4 regions of the Paenibacillus sp. sgz302191 genome follow, and region 4 is predicted to be linked to each of the others. Evidence: riboswitches for the same ligand, from Rfam matches in the RefSeq annotation. Region 4 holds a riboswitch; each other region holds the start of a gene.
What was found. Region 4 has a riboswitch for cyclic di-GMP ahead of AC3G2T_RS06835 (putative bifunctional diguanylate cyclase/phosphodiesterase). Riboswitches for the same ligand answer to the same signal wherever they lie in the genome.
Positions count from the first base shown of each region.

Region 1 (4,098 bases), on a different contig from region 4:
AAGCCAGACGTTTGGTCGAGCGCAAGGTACAGGGGAAAACCGTGCTCGTATATCCGACAAGCAAGGGAAAAGAGCTGGAAGGCGACATTCGTCAAGCCTCGAAAAATTTGCGCCTCAAATATGAAGCCATTTTGGGTGCGGAAGCTTCGGATCAATTGTCCAAAAACCTTGAAGCGACGAGCGAGCAATTGGAAAAGTAAGCATTTCGATTTTTTTAGTATTTTGGTTGTACAACGAAAAAAGGAGTGACCAGCGAGTGAACCGAAGCGTGGGATCGTCGAAGCTTTATTATGGATGGGTGGTTGTGCTCATCACCTTTGTTACTTTGCTCGTGTCGGCGGGAATCCGCTCCATGCCGAGCATTTTCATGCTTCCGTTCGAAAAAGAGTTCGGCTGGAATCGCGGCAGCATATCCGGAGTCGTATCGATCGGCATATTTTTGTATGGCATCGTAGGCCCTTTTTCGGCGGCTTTGCTGGCAAAGTTCGGCATTCGGAGAATGATGGTAATATCGCTGGCGGTATTGGCCATAAGCCTTTCCATTACGCCGTATATGAAATATTTGTGGCAATTCGAGCTCATTTGGGGATTTGTAGCGGGGCTCGGTACGGGGATGATGGCCAACGTGCTTGGTGTGACGGTCTCCAATCAATGGTTCGCCAAACGGAGAGGGCTTGTCGTCGGAATGCTCACGGCCAGCGCGGCTACAGGCCAACTGCTGTTCCTGCCTTTACTGGCCAAAATAACGGTGGAAGCCGGTTGGAGGTATTCGATTTATACGGCAGTGGCGGTCGTTGTGGCCGTGCTCGTTGTCGTAGCGGTCTGGATGCGGAACCATCCTTACGACGTAGGGGCCGCTGCCTACGGTTCGGAAGAGATCGTCAAACCGGATGCGTTCCAAGGAAGCATTTTTCTTACGCCGCTGCGTACGCTTCGGTCGGCAATGAGCAGCAAAACTTTTTGGCTGCTTGCGGGGACGTTCTTCTTTTGCGGCTTCTCCACAAACGGGCTGATCGGCACGCATCTCATTCCGGCTTGCGGGGATCACGGCATTCCGGAGGTGATGGCCGCAGGGCTGCTGGCTCTGATGGGGCTGTTCGACCTGATCGGCACAACGCTTTCGGGATGGTTGTCGGACCGCTTCGACAGCCGCTGGCTCCTCTTTTGGTATTACGGGCTGCGCGGTCTTTCCCTGCTCTTTTTGCCGTATGCGCTTGATTCAAGTCCGATGTCGCTCTTGATTTTCTCGGTCTTTTACGGGCTTGATTGGATTGCGACGGTCCCTCCGACCGTGAAGTTGGCTTCGAAAGAGTTCGGCAAAGAAAAGGCCGGGATGATTTTTGGCTGGGTAGTCGTCGCTCACCAGTTAGGCGCATCGGCAGCGGCATATGGCGCCGGATTGATGCGGGACTGGATGGGGACTTATACCATTGCCTTCATCGGCGCGGGATTCGTCTGCCTGCTTGCCGCAGTTATGGCCGTGCGGATTTCGAGAGCGGGAAGCGCGGTTCGTCAAGCGATGTGATGGATTTTGCCAGGAGAAAGAGGTATAATGCCCAATAGATATGAAATCGCGCTAAACAAAGGCAGGAAACCCGCATGATAAGAAAAATCGTTTCCCTGGCATGCATCGTCCTCGGCATCATCGTTTTTCTTTACCCGACGGTCAGCGATCGCTATGAGAGCTATCAGCAGCAAAAAATTTTGCGGCAATGGCAGGAAAATTTGCGCCATATCGATGAACCGGCCCCCGAGACGGATGCGGCGGCGGTCAGCGCTCCTTCTTCGGCCGGGACATCCGCAGAGATGCCGCCGGTAATCCCTTTGAGCGCGGAGCCGACAGCGATGCCGGCAGCGATGGAGCTGAAAAATATCGAGGGCGTTTTAATCATCGACAAGATTAATTTGAAGCTGCCGATATTAACGGATGCGACGCCGGTCAATCTGAAGCTGTCCCTTGCGAGCATTGCCCATACAGGCAAAGCGGGCGAAGTGGGGAATTATGCCATTGCCGGCCACAGGAACCTTACTTACGGCAAAAATTTCAATAGGCTGGACGAAGTGGACGTAGGAGATTTGGTCGAAGTGGACACAGGCAGCAAACAGTTCGTGTACAAAGTCGAAAGCAAACAGTACGTTCTCCCGGAGGATGTCTGGGTGTTGAACGGGAACGGCAAAGACAGCGAGATTACGCTGATTACATGCCATCCGATGGAAAACCCGACGCACCGCATCGCAGTCAAAGGAAAATTAATAGAAACTAAGACTAGTTAAACGGACAAGTCTATGATATAATCGCTCTATTAAAAAAATAAGATTTCGGTGCTTTCCACCGATAAAGGCAAATCTAGCGAAAGCTAGAGACGCAAAACTAAAGGGCCTTCCTTAGCAAGCGCTAAGTTGGCAGCCAGTTACCGAAAGGAGAGTTTTTTATGTTCAAAAAAACCTTTGTATCCATGATGGTCGTTGCACTTCTTCTGATCCTTGCACCGAAAGGGACTTACGCAGCTTCCGCTCAAGCGGCAGTAGACAAAAGCCTTCTGAACAAAGGAGTCGTTACAGTCAACTACGCGAATGCGAAAAATACGAAAGCCCTCGTCCGGATTTCCAAAGGGAACGTCAAATTTGATTATAACCTGGCTGAAGGCGCCCAGTATCCTCTGCAATTAGGCAACGGCAGTTACACTGTTCTCGTTGCGGAGTCGACAGGCGGCAACAAATATAAAGTAGTCGCGCAAGAAACGGTCGATTTGAAGATGGACGACGAAAATGCAGTGTTTTTGCAATCCATTCCGCTCATCGATTGGAACAAAGATACCAAAGCGGTTGTGAAGGCCAAGGAACTGACGGCCAAAGCCGAGACGGACAAGGACAAAATTACCGCTATTTATGCCTATATTACGGCAAATATTACATATGATAACGATAAAGCGCAAACCGTCGAGGGCGGTTACATCCCGAATTTGGATGAAATTTATGACGCATCGAAGGGAATTTGCTATGATTATGCATCTACTTTTGCGGCCATGGCAAGAAGCGTAGGCATTCCGACCCGTCTGGTTATGGGTTATTCGGCTGAAGCGCCGGAAACTTATCATGCATGGAATCAAGTTTTCCTGAAAGATACGGGCGAATGGGTTACGATCGATACGACGTACGACTCGGCTCGGGTACAAGGCGGACAAGACACGCCGATGCTGAAAGATGCTGCAAACTATACGATCACCAAAATGTATTAAAAGCGAAGTTCCGCTCCGAGAGCGGGAAATACAATAGATGAAGGAACTTGCATTCGAACCTGAGTGCGGGTTCTTTTTTTGTTGCGGCTGTTTGTTCAGTTTATGTTCAGTATTAAGTTTTAGAATACAAAATGTGACTTGTTTTTTACAGAGAGAAAAAAGAAAAAAGAAAGAAAAGTTAATCCGACCGGGAGGGAGTGAAGCAGGCGCCGGAGGCAGAAGCGGGAAAAGGCTTCAATTCGGCCGACAAAGCGTGAAGCAAAGCAACGGAGTCAATTTCATACTTCAATTCCCTTGATCGGTTTGGATCATGAAGGTCGGAGAAATTTCGCGATCCGGCTATTTCAGTTGCTGCGGACCGGAATATATAGAGAAATAGAGCGCAGCGATTGAAATTATGAAATTGACTTCAGCGAGGTTGAACCGGGAATGGAGGAATTGAAAGACAATGTTGAAGAAAAAAACAAGTGCTCTGCTGATTGCACTTTTGATTTTTATGCAGAGCATTTCCGGAGCGGGCTTTTTAAATCAAGCGAGCGCTGCGACGATTTCAAGCAATATTATCGATAGCGTGTCGTTAGCCGTATACGACAGCGCCGGTCAAGTGGTGACGGGCAACGTGTACGAGCAAGGTTCCAAAGTACAGTTGGATTACACATGGTCGCTCCCCAATGGTCATGGTTACCACAGCGGGGATACATTTACGTTCACGTTACCGCAAGAGTTTCTGCTTTTCAATAATATCGGTCCTAGTCCGCTATTAATAGACAACGAAGAAGTGGGAACGTTTAGCGTGAACAAAGATACTCATGCAGCCGTTATGACCTTTAATAACTACATAGAGACTCATGATAACGTA
Region 1 is NZ_JBYLHY010000005.1:225,090-229,187, reverse strand. It holds gene AC3G2T_RS09600 (MarR family winged helix-turn-helix transcriptional regulator) at 1-200, shown strand, start outside; gene AC3G2T_RS09595 (MFS transporter) at 257-1,525, shown strand; gene AC3G2T_RS09590 (class D sortase) at 1,600-2,274, shown strand; cyclic di-GMP riboswitch class I at 2,331-2,419, shown strand; gene AC3G2T_RS09585 (transglutaminase-like domain-containing protein) at 2,433-3,239, shown strand; gene AC3G2T_RS09580 (collagen binding domain-containing protein) at 3,688-4,098, shown strand, end outside.
Region 1: another riboswitch for cyclic di-GMP. It lies ahead of AC3G2T_RS09585 (transglutaminase-like domain-containing protein); the one in region 4 lies ahead of AC3G2T_RS06835 (putative bifunctional diguanylate cyclase/phosphodiesterase).

Region 2 (4,098 bases), on a different contig from region 4:
GGCAGCCTCCACATCCCGATGATCGCCCGGTGGCCCGGCGTGATCGCACCCGGCACCCGCTGCGCCGAGCTGACGACTCTGCTGGACATTTTTCCTACTTTCGTGAACCGGGCAAGCGGGCACCGCGAAGACGACGGCCGCCCCGGAGTGGATCTGTTGAAGCTGCTGGCGGAACCGGCTTCCGTTCGCCGGGATTTCGTCTGCTCCGAGTTTTACGTGCCGCCCAACTATATGCTTCATATCCGCAGTAAGGAATGGAAATATTTGTATTATCAAAACGGCGGTTACGAAGAGCTGTATCATCTCGCGAATGATCCGCACGAGCTTGTCGATTTGGCGGAGGATCCGCTTTTTGAGCATGTGAAAAGAGAGCATCGGGCAGCGACGGTTCAGTGGATCCGCAGCTACGGCAATCCTGAAATCGCGCTCGATGAAACAGGCCGGGAGTTGAAGGCGATTCCTTATCAAGCGCAGGCCCCTTCATCGAATCCGCGGCCGTTCTCGCGTATGCCGTGGGATTCCAGAATCCCGCCCTCGCTGCTGCCGGAAGGGCAGAGGTCCTGGTTCTGGAAGGCACTGGGCGGCGATTGGAGCGGCGTTATAAGGTCTTTAGGCCCGAAGGATTCGTGAGAGGCCGGTGTTTTGAATTTCGAGTGCAGGAGGTAGATGCTTTGTTCGAACAATATGAAATCGTGGAGACGCTGTATGAGAACCCGCTTGCTTCACCGGCGGATATCGCGGATTTTCGCCTGGAAGGAAGCGCGAATATCTCTTTTCCCCAGGGCAGAATGCGGATGGAGAACGCCCTGGATGCCGGGGAAGGGCAGAGAGCCAATTTTGTGCTTTGGTGCCCGGAGACGTTTCCGGACGGCTTGTCGATCAGTTGGGATTTTTGGCCGGTTAAAGAACCGGGGCTTTGCATTCTTTTTTTCAGCGCGGCGGGCCGCAGCGGCAAAGATATGTTCGACCCCGGGCTCGAGCGGCGGGTAGGCGTCTATGACCAGTACCACCACGGGGACATCAATGCTTATCACATCTCCTATTACCGCAGATTATGGGAGGAGGAGCGCTCTTTTCATACCTGTAACTTAAGAAAAAGTTACGGTTTTCATCTGGCCGCGCAGGGGGCCGATCCGCTGCCGCCCGTGCTCGACGCGAGAGGGCCGTATCGCATGCGCGTGCTCGTTCATGGCGGGGAGGTGCTGTTCGCCATCAACGATCTATTGGTACTTGAATGGAAGGATGACGGTACGACTTACGGCCCTATCCTCGGCCAAGGGCGGATCGGGTTTCGCCAAATGGCCCCGCTCATCGCCGAATACCGCAACCTGCAGGTACATCGGGTGAGAGAAAAAGGTTCCAATTAGCGCGTTCGAACGGGTCGCAGGCTGCCGACGGATCGTATCGGGAGCCTGCCTTTTTGTTGCCAAGCGACCTTGTGCCCCGCTTCAGTTCAGCAACCCTTGAGGAAAGGAACGGGGTGGGGAGAAATCGTTTCAGTGGCGATTTTTCGCGAAATTTCGCATACTTTGGATAAAAATTGAAATTTATATTGATAGTCAACAAGAGTATGGGTTATTATGGATAGAGTTATGGATCGAATGTACTATTTTTTATAGATTCGTCTACCTATGAACCAAGTGAAAATGAAAAGGCAAACTTGCTCGAAAGACAAGGACGCAAAGCCACGGACCTACTTTTCCGGGATGCATGTCGCAAGACATCTCTGGAGAAACGGCCGCCGGGTTACCACAAGCGGTTGGTTTTTTGTTGTTGAAAGCAGCTCAGAAAGCGAGATGACATGCGAGATGCCGACCTTCTTTTACCAGAGATCACCAAGAATTATTTCCGAAAGGAGGCTTTGAAACGAAATTTTTAAGTTGATAATCGATATAGTTACGGTTCTGATCAGTTCCAATCGGACTTCAAAATCGGCATAAAGATAAGAGAGGAAGGGGGCTAATCCGTAGGTATTAGGTTAAAATTCAACAATGTAAGGCGCTATTATTTTGAATGCTGACTGTTTGCAATTTTTTGGTGATAATATCACTTGATTAGCTTAACCGTTTATTGAATTCTTATTTTATATTACTTGAGGTGAGTTATTTTTGAAAAAGATTACTTCATTATTACTAATATTAACAATATTATTCTCCATATTGTTCAAAGATGTTGATAATACCATTTATGCGGCGGATACTTCCAACACAATAAAAGTAACTTCAATAACTGCAAATTATGGTGATATGTATTTCAACCCTACATTTACCGTTACCGGAACTAATTTGCCTTCCTTGGAATACAAGACAAGCATGAGTTACGGTGGATATGGATATAGAAATTTCATGTTGGTAGAGAGTAATGATGCACGTAATCCGAGTGGAATACAGATTGGTTACAAGGATAATAATGTAGGAATAAACGTTATCTCTAGTTCCAGCACACAAATGGTATTTCAAATCAGTGCAACAACCCCATCACACTATACCAGTAATATAGATTTGTATTTAGCACCATCGGGAAGTACTGTTCAACAACATCCAAGTTTTTATGTAGGAAGCTTTAATTTGAGTACATTAGCTCCCAATACAATAAAAGTAACCTCAATAACTGCAAACTATGGTGACATGTATTTTAACCCCACGTTTACCATTACCGGAACTAACTTGCCTCCCTTGGAGTATATGACATATATGAGATTCGGTGGTGAAGGGTATAGAAATTTCATGTTGGTAGAGAGTAATGATCCACGTGATCCGAGTGGAAAACAGATTGGTTACAAAGATAGTAACGTAGGAATAACTGTAATCTCTAGTTCCAGCACACAATTAGTATTTCAAATCAGTTCAACTGACCCATCACATTATACCAGCAGTATAGATTTGTATTTAGCACCATCGGGAAGTACTGTTCAAAAACATCCGAGCTTTTATGTAGGAAGCTTTAATTTGAGCACATTATCTCCCAACACAATAAAAGTAACCTCAATAACTGCAAACTATGGTGACATGTATTTTAACCCCACGTTTACTATTACCGGAACTAACTTGCCCCCCTTGGAGTATATGACATATATGAGATTCGGTGGTGAAGGGTATAGAAATTTCATGTTGGTAGAGAGTAATGATCCACGTGATCCGAGTGGAAAACAGATTGGTTACAAAGATAGTAACGTAGGAATAACTGTAATCTCTAGTTCCAGCACACAATTGGTATTTCAAATCAGTTCAACTGATCCGTCACATTATACCAGCAGTATAGATTTGTATTTAGCACCGTCGGGAAGTACTGTTCAAAAACATCCGAGCTTTTATGTAGGAAGTTTTAATTTGGGTACATTAGCTCCCAACACAATAAAAGTGACTTCAATAACTGCAAATTATGGTGACATGTATTTTAATCCCACGTTTACAGTTACTGGAAATAATTTGCCTCCCTTAGAATATTGGGTAAGCATGAGATACGGTGGGTATGGATATAGAAATTTCATGTTGGTAGAGAGTAATGATCCACGTAATCCGAGTGGAAAACAGATTGGCTACAAGGATAATAATGTGGGAATCACTGTTATCTCTAGTTCCAGCACACAATTGGTATTTCAAATCAGTTCAACTGACCCGTCACATTATACCAGCAGTATAGACTTGTATTTGGCACCATCGGGAAGCACTGTTCAACAACACCCAAATTGTTATGTAGGAAGTTTTAATTTGGGTACTGGCAATTTCTCTAGAGTTCCAGAAATAAATCTCTCTGGAGGTAATGCAATTTCCAAGATACAAACTTTAGATTCCAGAATAATGGACGAACAAACATTTGAAGCTGACCCAGTAAACACGGCAACTGGAGCGCACGAGATTACAAGATCGTTGCTTACGGTAAATGGAGAACTTCCACTCAGCTTCAATACTCACTACAATTCCCTTTTACTTAATGTTGGCCCATTAGGAAAAGGTTGGAGCCATGACTTTGAAACATATTTGGAAAAGCAATCAAGCGGAAATATCATTGTTCATTGGAATGCAAACCGTCAGAATACTTTTGCGAGAAATAGTAGCGGACAATACACCAGCTCAGACTTGAGCGTCAATTATGATA
Region 2 is NZ_JBYLHY010000011.1:174,586-178,683, forward strand. It holds gene AC3G2T_RS17695 (sulfatase family protein) at 1-630, shown strand, start outside; gene AC3G2T_RS17700 (YesU family protein) at 672-1,367, shown strand; cyclic di-GMP riboswitch class I at 1,644-1,754, shown strand; gene AC3G2T_RS17705 (RHS repeat-associated core domain-containing protein) at 2,109-4,098, shown strand, end outside.
Region 2: another riboswitch for cyclic di-GMP. It lies ahead of AC3G2T_RS17705 (RHS repeat-associated core domain-containing protein); the one in region 4 lies ahead of AC3G2T_RS06835 (putative bifunctional diguanylate cyclase/phosphodiesterase).

Region 3 (4,098 bases), on a different contig from region 4:
GTACACTTTTCCTATGAAAATGGGGAAGGTTTTTTCATATAAAAGAGATGCACGATTGCTAATTTTGTGTATAATAGGATTTTAGGGTTTGTTGACCTGTGGTTAATAATTGTGAGAACAGGAGTCATCTTCCATGAATCGGCTGCGAAGTTTCTTTGCATCTTATCATCCTATTGTACATACTTTGATTCTTGGAACCGTCATGGCCCGGGCGGCTTCTTCGATGAGCCTGCCGTTTTTGGCGATATATTTGGCCAAGCATACTTCCATGAGCGAGGTGGCGATCGGCGTCGTCATCGGCATGGGTTCACTGGCGGGGACGGCGGGGGGGTTCATCGGAGGCGCGCTTTCCGACAGATTCGGGCGCAGAGTGATTATGCTTGCGGCGCTTTTGGGCTGGGCCGTCGTCTTTACGGGCTTTGCCTTCGTCAAGCTGCCGCTGCTGTTCATGCTGCTGAACATGGTCAACGGCTTATGCCGCTCCTTTTATGAGCCCGTATCGCAGGCTTTAATGGCCGACCTCACGGAACCGGACAAAAGGTTCAAAGTTTTTTCCATGCGCTACATGGCGATTAACGTCGGCGTAGCCGTGGGCCCTTTGCTGGGAGCGTATTTCGCGACGCTGGACGGTTCGCTGCCTTTTCTTCTTACGGGCATCGTATATTTTATTTACCTGGTGACTTTGTGCGTGCTGCTGTCGGTTTTCGGCATCAAGCAAATTGAAGGGGAGAAGAAAGCCCCGGTGACTTTCGCCTCGGCCTGGACCGTTATCCGCAGCGACATTTCTTTCAGATACTACACGATCGGCGGGATTATCGGAGCAATCGGCTATTCGCAGGTGATGGTGACGCTGTCCCAGTATATGCAAAAAAGCTTCGCCGACGGCGTGCAAATGTTCGCGCTGCTCATGAGCGTGAACGCGATAGCGGTGATCGCGATGCAAATTCCGCTGACTCGCTGGGCGGAAAAATACAGCCCGCTTATGGCGGTAACGGTTGGCAACGTCATGTTCGCGCTCGGAGATGTCGGCTTTGCCTTGTCGCATACGACTTTTCTTCTGGTCGTCTCCATGGTCGTTTTTACGATGGGGGAAATTTTGAACTATCCCGCCGCCAGCCTGCTAATCGATAAGCTGGCTCCCGAGCATATGAAAGGAACGTATTTCGGCGCGCAGACGTTTACGAACTTGGGCCATTTTATAGGGCCGTGGGTGGGCGGATTGCTGCTGGTTTATTACGGAGGGCACGTATTGTTCCTCGTTATGGCTGTCGTGACAATAGGCGGAAATTTGTTTTATACGCGCGGATCTCAGCGCTTTCACCGGGTCGGGAATGTGTCTAAAAAAGAACAACTTTGAAAAATGGTTCTAATTACCTAATATAATATTGTAAAATAGGTATAACAGAGTATTCGAATTCGCCAAAACATACCTTATCCTTGATAGTAGTAAAAAGCGATGATTTGACAGCTTTCGATATGGCTCGATAATGGCAAACCTGGCGAAAGCCAGCGACGCAAAGCTACAGGGGCTTCCTTGTTCGTCAGGGGACACGATGCCAGCCAGCAGCCGAAAGTCAGGGCGACGATAACAGTTCCCCCTCCTTTTCAGACGTAGGTGGGGTTTTGCTTATGAAACAATAAAACAAAGGGAGGATCCAGCAGCATGCAGCCTGAATGGATGCAAAATGAAGAAGAAGTAATTACTTCGCTGTGTGGTAACCATGTTGCCCGTCTGGTACCATCCTCGGATGGACCGAAGTTGATGATTAACCGTGAAGAATACGCGCTGAAAGAAACTTGCTGGGATATAGAAATGTTTCACGGCCGGAGCAGCAGCATTTTGATCTTTTACTGGAAGGGTGAAGTAAAGCTTTCCGTAAAATTTCCGCCGTTATCTCAAGTGGAAGCGTTCCTTTCCAGACTATTCCAATGTCTAACATTCAAAATGAGGACGGTTCAGCCTGTTTAGGCTTACCGTTCTTTTCTTTTGCCTGCGGGGCATTCTAAAGATTTGTTGGATTTGTCAAAAATCGTTGTCACTTGTTGACAGTGACGCTATAATAGATGGAAAATAAAGTAGTTCTGCAGGACTAATTGGAGGATACATAACATGAGGTTGATCACTCGTTCGGATTTTGACGGGCTTGTTTGCGCGATGCTGTTCAAAAAATTGAACATGGTAGACGAAATGAAATTCGTACATCCCAAAGATGTGCAGGACGGCCTGATCGAAGTGACGTCTAACGATATTTTGGCGAACGTTCCTTATGTGCCGGGTTGCGGCCTTTGGTTCGATCATCATTCCAGCGAGTTGGAGCGGATGGGGAAGAGGGTCGAGTTTGAGGGAGAGACACGGATCGCGCCGAGCGCGGCCAGAGTCGTATACGACTACTACGGGGGCAAAGCCGTTTTCGGCAATATCGACGATATTATGAAAGGCGTGGACAAAGCGGATTCCGCCCAGTTCAGCCAAGAGGATATTTTGAAGCCGCAGGGCTGGGATCTTCTTTCGTTCATTATGGATGCTCGCACCGGGCTCGGACGCTACCGCGATTACCGGATCAGCAACTACCAGTTGATGGAGGACCTCGTGGAGCACTGCGCAACGATGTCTGTCCATGAAATCATGGAACTGCCTGATGTGAAAGAGCGGGTTAACCGTTATTTTGAGCTGGATGCTTTATACCGCGAAATGCTCGGCAAGTACACGCGTACGGAGGGCAATGTTATCGTAACGGATCTCAGAGGCGTGGAAACGATTTATCCAGGCAACCGCTTCATGGTCTATGCGCTCTATCCGGAGCAAAATATTTCAATCTGGGTCGTCGACGGGCGCAACAAACAAAACTGCGTAATCGCCTGCGGGCACAGCATCGTCAACCGCACTTCGCAAACGAATATAGGCACGCTCATGCTCAAAAACGGCGGTGGCGGGCATCATGTGGCGGGGACGTGCCAAGTTCCTTACGAAAACGCGAACGAGGTGCTGGAGCAAATTATCGCCACGATGAGAAATGACGGTTAAGAATTAACTTGCAGCCGCAGGAAGGGGAGATCCCGGAGAGCGGCTTTTTTCAGTGATGTTATTGCGCAGGTGAATGCGCTGACGTTATGATAATAGGAGATAGGTGTAGATAAATAGAGAAAACGGAGGGATAGGACGTGAATTTGCAGCGAATTCATCATGTAGCGGTCATTTGCTCGAATTATGAAACATCGAAACGTTTTTATGTCGAGCTGCTTGGGCTCAAGATCATTCACGAATCTTATCGTGAGGAGAGAAAGTCTTACAAGCTCGATTTGCAGATCGGTGATGACGGGCAGATCGAACTGTTTTCTTTTCCCGATCCGCCGGAACGCGTCAACCGCCCGGAAGCGCGCGGACTCAGACATCTTGCATTCGCCGTAGCCGACATGGCCCAGAGCGTCGAAGAGCTTGAAAGCAAAGGCATTTCAGTAGAACCGGTCCGAATCGATCCGATTACGGGAAACAAATTCACGTTCTTTGCAGATCCGGATGGCCTGCCGTTGGAGCTCGTCGAATATGCCGAATAATCCGAATCGGGAAACGGAGCACAAATCCAAGCTGAGCTTTGCCAAAGGCTGCTTGTGGAGCGTGCTGCTGTCGGCGCTGGTGTGGGGTTTGCTGATTTGGTGGTGGCTAAAATAAAAAAAAAATCCCCGTCGATTTGCGCCAAAAGCTGCCGCATGCAGCTTCCTGGACAGGTCGTCGCGGGATTTTTTTGCGGACTCGCGGGAGCGGGCCGGAACGTGAGGCATCCCCGTGGACAAGAGGATGAAAATCGATGCATCGGAGCTAAAAAGGAAGACTCGGCTGTCAGAGTTCGAGCATCATTGGCAATGTGTGGAGAAAACCTGCAAAAGTGCATCTTTTTGCTGCTAAATACGCTGCCCACGTGTAATTCCTGCAAATCTGCAGTTTTTTCCGCCACCGTTGCGGGTTGAGCCCTCTCAGAGCGGATAATTCCTGCACATTTGCAGGTTTTTCTCCAAAACTGGCGGTTTTCGCCGAAAAAACCTGCACATTTGCAGTTTTTACAGCAGCAACCCCAGTTAACGAACGGCTGGAATGTGAAC
Region 3 is NZ_JBYLHY010000003.1:228,950-233,047, reverse strand. It holds gene AC3G2T_RS05940 (MDR family MFS transporter) at 134-1,357, shown strand; cyclic di-GMP riboswitch class I at 1,480-1,572, shown strand; gene AC3G2T_RS05935 (hypothetical protein) at 1,664-1,969, shown strand; gene AC3G2T_RS05930 (exopolyphosphatase) at 2,111-3,025, shown strand; gene gloA2 (SMU1112c/YaeR family gloxylase I-like metalloprotein) at 3,163-3,555, shown strand; gene AC3G2T_RS05920 (hypothetical protein) at 3,545-3,670, shown strand.
Region 3: another riboswitch for cyclic di-GMP. It lies ahead of AC3G2T_RS05935 (hypothetical protein); the one in region 4 lies ahead of AC3G2T_RS06835 (putative bifunctional diguanylate cyclase/phosphodiesterase).

Region 4 (4,098 bases):
GCCTATGTCGAAAATGCGGTCGACCGCGGATTGCTGGTTCCTGGCGAGGATTTTAATCCGGAAGCCAAAATCACCCGCGAAGACATGGCCCAGCTCATCGTTAAGGCGCTTGGTTACAAAAGCTTGACGAAATACGAGAATGTTTTCAACAAAAACTTTGCGGATGCGGCCAAGCTGAAAAATATCGGAGAAGCTGCGATTGTCGTCGGTCTGGATATCATGTCGCTGAATAACGGCAGCTTTGAGCCCGGGCAGGAAGTGACGAAAGCACAGGCTGCCGTAGCGTTCTCCCGCTACCTGCAAAAGCGCGCCGATCTTCAGGACCAGCGACCCCGTTACGTATACTAAATCCTTATGGAACAAGCATGCCGCATCGCCGGTGTGCTTGTTTTTTTTACGGGAAACGGTTCCCGCTTTCCGAAACCCGCCGTGTAAAATTATTCCCCGTGTGCTTCCCAGCCCTGCAAGATATGTTACAATAGGCTTTAAAACTTAATCTTGTGCGAACACGGCAAAAGGAGCAGAAGAGCATGGCTGTAAATGGAAGAGTAGGTCTGGAAGACATCATCAAGGCGAATCATGTGCTCAGCAAAGTGATCGAGCCCTCGCCCCTGCAGCGCAACGAGCTTTTATCGAACTTGTATGAGTGCAACGTATACTTGAAACGCGAAGATTTGCAGATCGTGAGATCGTTCAAAATTCGCGGAGCTTATAATGTCATTCAAAGCTTGTCTCCCGAGGAGCGGGCGGCGGGAGTCGTCTGCGCCAGCGCCGGCAATCACGCGCAGGGAGTCGCTTTTTCCTGCAAGCACTTGGGCATCGAAGGAAAAATCTTCATGCCGACGACGACGCCCCGGCAAAAGATTTCGCAGGTCAAGCTGTTCGGCGGAGCTTTTGTCGAGGTCATCCTTACAGGAGATACCTTTGACGATTCCTCCGCTCAGGCCAGGGAGTACTGCGCCCGGGAGAACAAGGCGTTTATTCATCCGTTCGACGACGCGCGCACGATTGCCGGACAAGGCACGGTCGGTCTTGAGATTATGAACCAGATGCCTGAGACGCCGGATTTTATTTTTGCCACGATCGGCGGCGGCGGACTTGTCTCGGGAATTTCCACTTATGTGCAAAGCGTAGCTCCGCAGACGCGCATTATCGGCGTAGAGCCGGAGGGCGCCGCAAGCATGTCTGAGGCGCTTAAGCTGGGACAAGTCATCACGTTGGCAACGATCGACAAATTCGTCGACGGGGCGGCCGTGAAGCAGGTAGGGCAATTGAATTACGAGATTTGCAAGGAGAATGTCGAGGATATCGTTATCGTGCCAGCCGGCAAGGAGTGTACGACGATTCTGGAGCTTTACAACAGCAATGCGATCGTGATCGAGCCTGCCGGGGCGCTTCCGGTTGCGGCGCTTGACGCATACAAGGAACAAATCCGCGGCAAAAACGTAGTCTGCGTCATCAGCGGCGGCAACAACGACATTGACCGGATGCAGGAAATCAAGGAACGCTCGTTGATCTACGAGGGGCTTAAGCACTACTTTATTTTGAACTTCCCGCAGCGCGCCGGTGCTTTGCGCGAGTTTTTGGAGGAAGTTCTCGGGCCTTCCGACGATATTACCAGATTTGAATATACGAAGAAAAACAATAGAGACGACGCGCCGGCGCTGGTCGGCATCGAGTTGAAAAACAAGGACGACTACCACGGGCTTATCGAGCGCCTCTCGCGCAAAGATTACGGCTACATCGAGATTAACAAGGATCCGAAGCTGTTCAATCTGCTCATTTGAAAATTTCCGATTTACAGCAGAACCGGAAGATTCTATTAGCTAATTTTGGTTAAATATGGTATAGTAAATAAGTCCCAGAAAACTCGAATATTTTTCGAAAAAAGGCAAACTTGCCGAAAGGCAAGGACGCAAAGCCGCAGGTCTAAGGTTGCATTCAACTAGGACAGCTGGGCTGCCGAAGGGTTGAATTATACCTAACAGGTACTACCTGCGGCTATTCCATGTGATGGAATAGCCTTTTCTTCTTTATACAGGTTTGGGGGGAGGAGGTTATAAGCGTGAACGGCGGTACATCATCCAAACGGGAGCGGCATGCAATTAACTTTGCGTGGGAATATTTGTGCCTGCTTGGCGTCAGTCTGCTGACGGCGAATCTGCTTGTCTCGGCATCGTTCCATGCAATGGGCTGGCTGGCCGGGATATTGTTTGCGGGCTTTGCTTGCTCCGCTTTTCTCGTCAAGCGAAAGGCTTCTATTGTTTTATTGGCGGCAGCGGCGTGCGCATGGCTGCTGCTTTCATTCGTGTTTCTTGCGTCCGAATTGTTCGCAAGTTTGTTGACTCATACGGTCCTGTGCATGTTTTTCGTCTACGGGATCCGGCAGTTGGCTGCGTCGCGGGAGCATTATAAGAGCAGGAGCATGGAAATGGAATACATCGCGCATCACGATTCCTTGACGGGTTTGCCGAACCGCAGGCTGTTCGAAGACCGTCTGGAGCGGTCACTGCTGCATGCCAAGCGCCACAATAAACTGGTTGCCGTTATTTTTTTGGATCTGGACCGTTTCAAGCATGTGAACGACACGCTCGGGCACGCTTATGGCGACATGCTCATCCGGCAGGCCGGCCAAAGGCTGACAAGCAGCCTTGGGGAAGAAGATACCGTATACCGTCAGGGCGGGGACGAGTTTACGATTTTGCTGCCTCATATTATGAAGCAGGAGGATGTCCGCCTCGCAGCGTCCCGTATTCAGGCGGCGCTTGAGGAGCCTTTTGTGCTTGAGGGAAGCCCTTTTGCGGTTTCGGCAAGCATGGGGATTGCGCTGTACCCGTATGACGGGGAGACGCCGCGGCAGTTAATGAAGCATGCGGACGAAGCGATGTATGCGGCCAAGAAGCATGGGGAAAATTACCTCCGTTTCTATGACGCAGAAATAAATGCCGAGCCGGCAGGCCCGGAGCGCATGGAGCGGGCGCTTCGCGCCGCCTTGGACAATGGCGAACTGGAGCTGTACTATCAGCCGCAATATGAGCTTTCCGGCAAACGTCTGATCGGAATGGAGGCGGTAATCCGCTGGCACTGTCCGGGGCAGGGGGAAATCCCGGGCAGCGAGTGGGTGCGCGTCGCCGAGGAAACCGGCCTGATGACCGCCATCGGCGAGTGGACGCTGCGAACAGCGTGCCAACAGGCGAAAAGCTGGCTGGACGCGGGATATCCTCCTTTGCGGCTGACCGTCGCTGTAACCGCTTCACAGTTCAGGGACCGAGGCTTCATCGATCTGGTGGCCGACGCCATCAAGGAAACGGGCCTTGAGCCCGGCATGATCGAGCTCGATTTGGCGGAAGACATATCTTCTTCCGGCGTGGAGGAGACCGGCGAGAAGCTGAAGTTATTGAAAGCTTTCGGATTTCGAATCGCCATGGACGATTTGTGCACCGGCCTGTTCACCAGAAGCGGCGCCGACCGGGTGCCGATGGACAGCGTCAAGCTCGATAGCACGATCGTCCGCGACCTTCCCGAAGACGGCGAAAATCAGCTGCTGGCGGAAGCGATCGCCATGATGGCGCAGCGTCTGCGTCTTAATCTGATCGCCAAGGGAGTGGAAACCGAGGAGCAGCTCGAACATTTGCAAAGTATGCAATGCACGGAAGCTCAAGGCAAGCTTTTCAGCAGCCCTCTGCATCCTGAGGAATTCATTCAATTAATGAAAGACAAAATAAGTTAACGGAAATGATATGGATTTTATCAACCACAGGTAGTATAATCGGGAATTGGGGCTCTACACCTATTTGTAGCCAGTCACAAACATGATTATGTTACCTTGTATGACATGACGAATTGTGCCGCAATAACGGGGAAACTACTTTTCCGCCCTTGGAATTGATGGTACAATTGACACATGAATGCGTTACATATTTTCATTCCTTCATGGTGACACTACAAGTTGGCCTTTCGTGAAGCAGTCTAAAGAAGTAGTCAAATTTATTAGTTGGGGGTAATACGATGAAAAAAGTGTTTTCAACTGCATTAATGGCTGTTACAGTGACAGCGGTAGTGCTGTCCGGATGCGCAAAGAAAGAGGATAAAACAGGC
Region 4 is NZ_JBYLHY010000004.1:16,910-21,007, reverse strand. It holds gene AC3G2T_RS06845 (S-layer homology domain-containing protein) at 1-348, shown strand, start outside; gene ilvA (threonine ammonia-lyase IlvA) at 531-1,787, shown strand; cyclic di-GMP riboswitch class I at 1,881-1,967, shown strand; gene AC3G2T_RS06835 (putative bifunctional diguanylate cyclase/phosphodiesterase) at 2,066-3,730, shown strand; gene AC3G2T_RS06830 (BMP family lipoprotein) at 4,009-4,098, shown strand, end outside.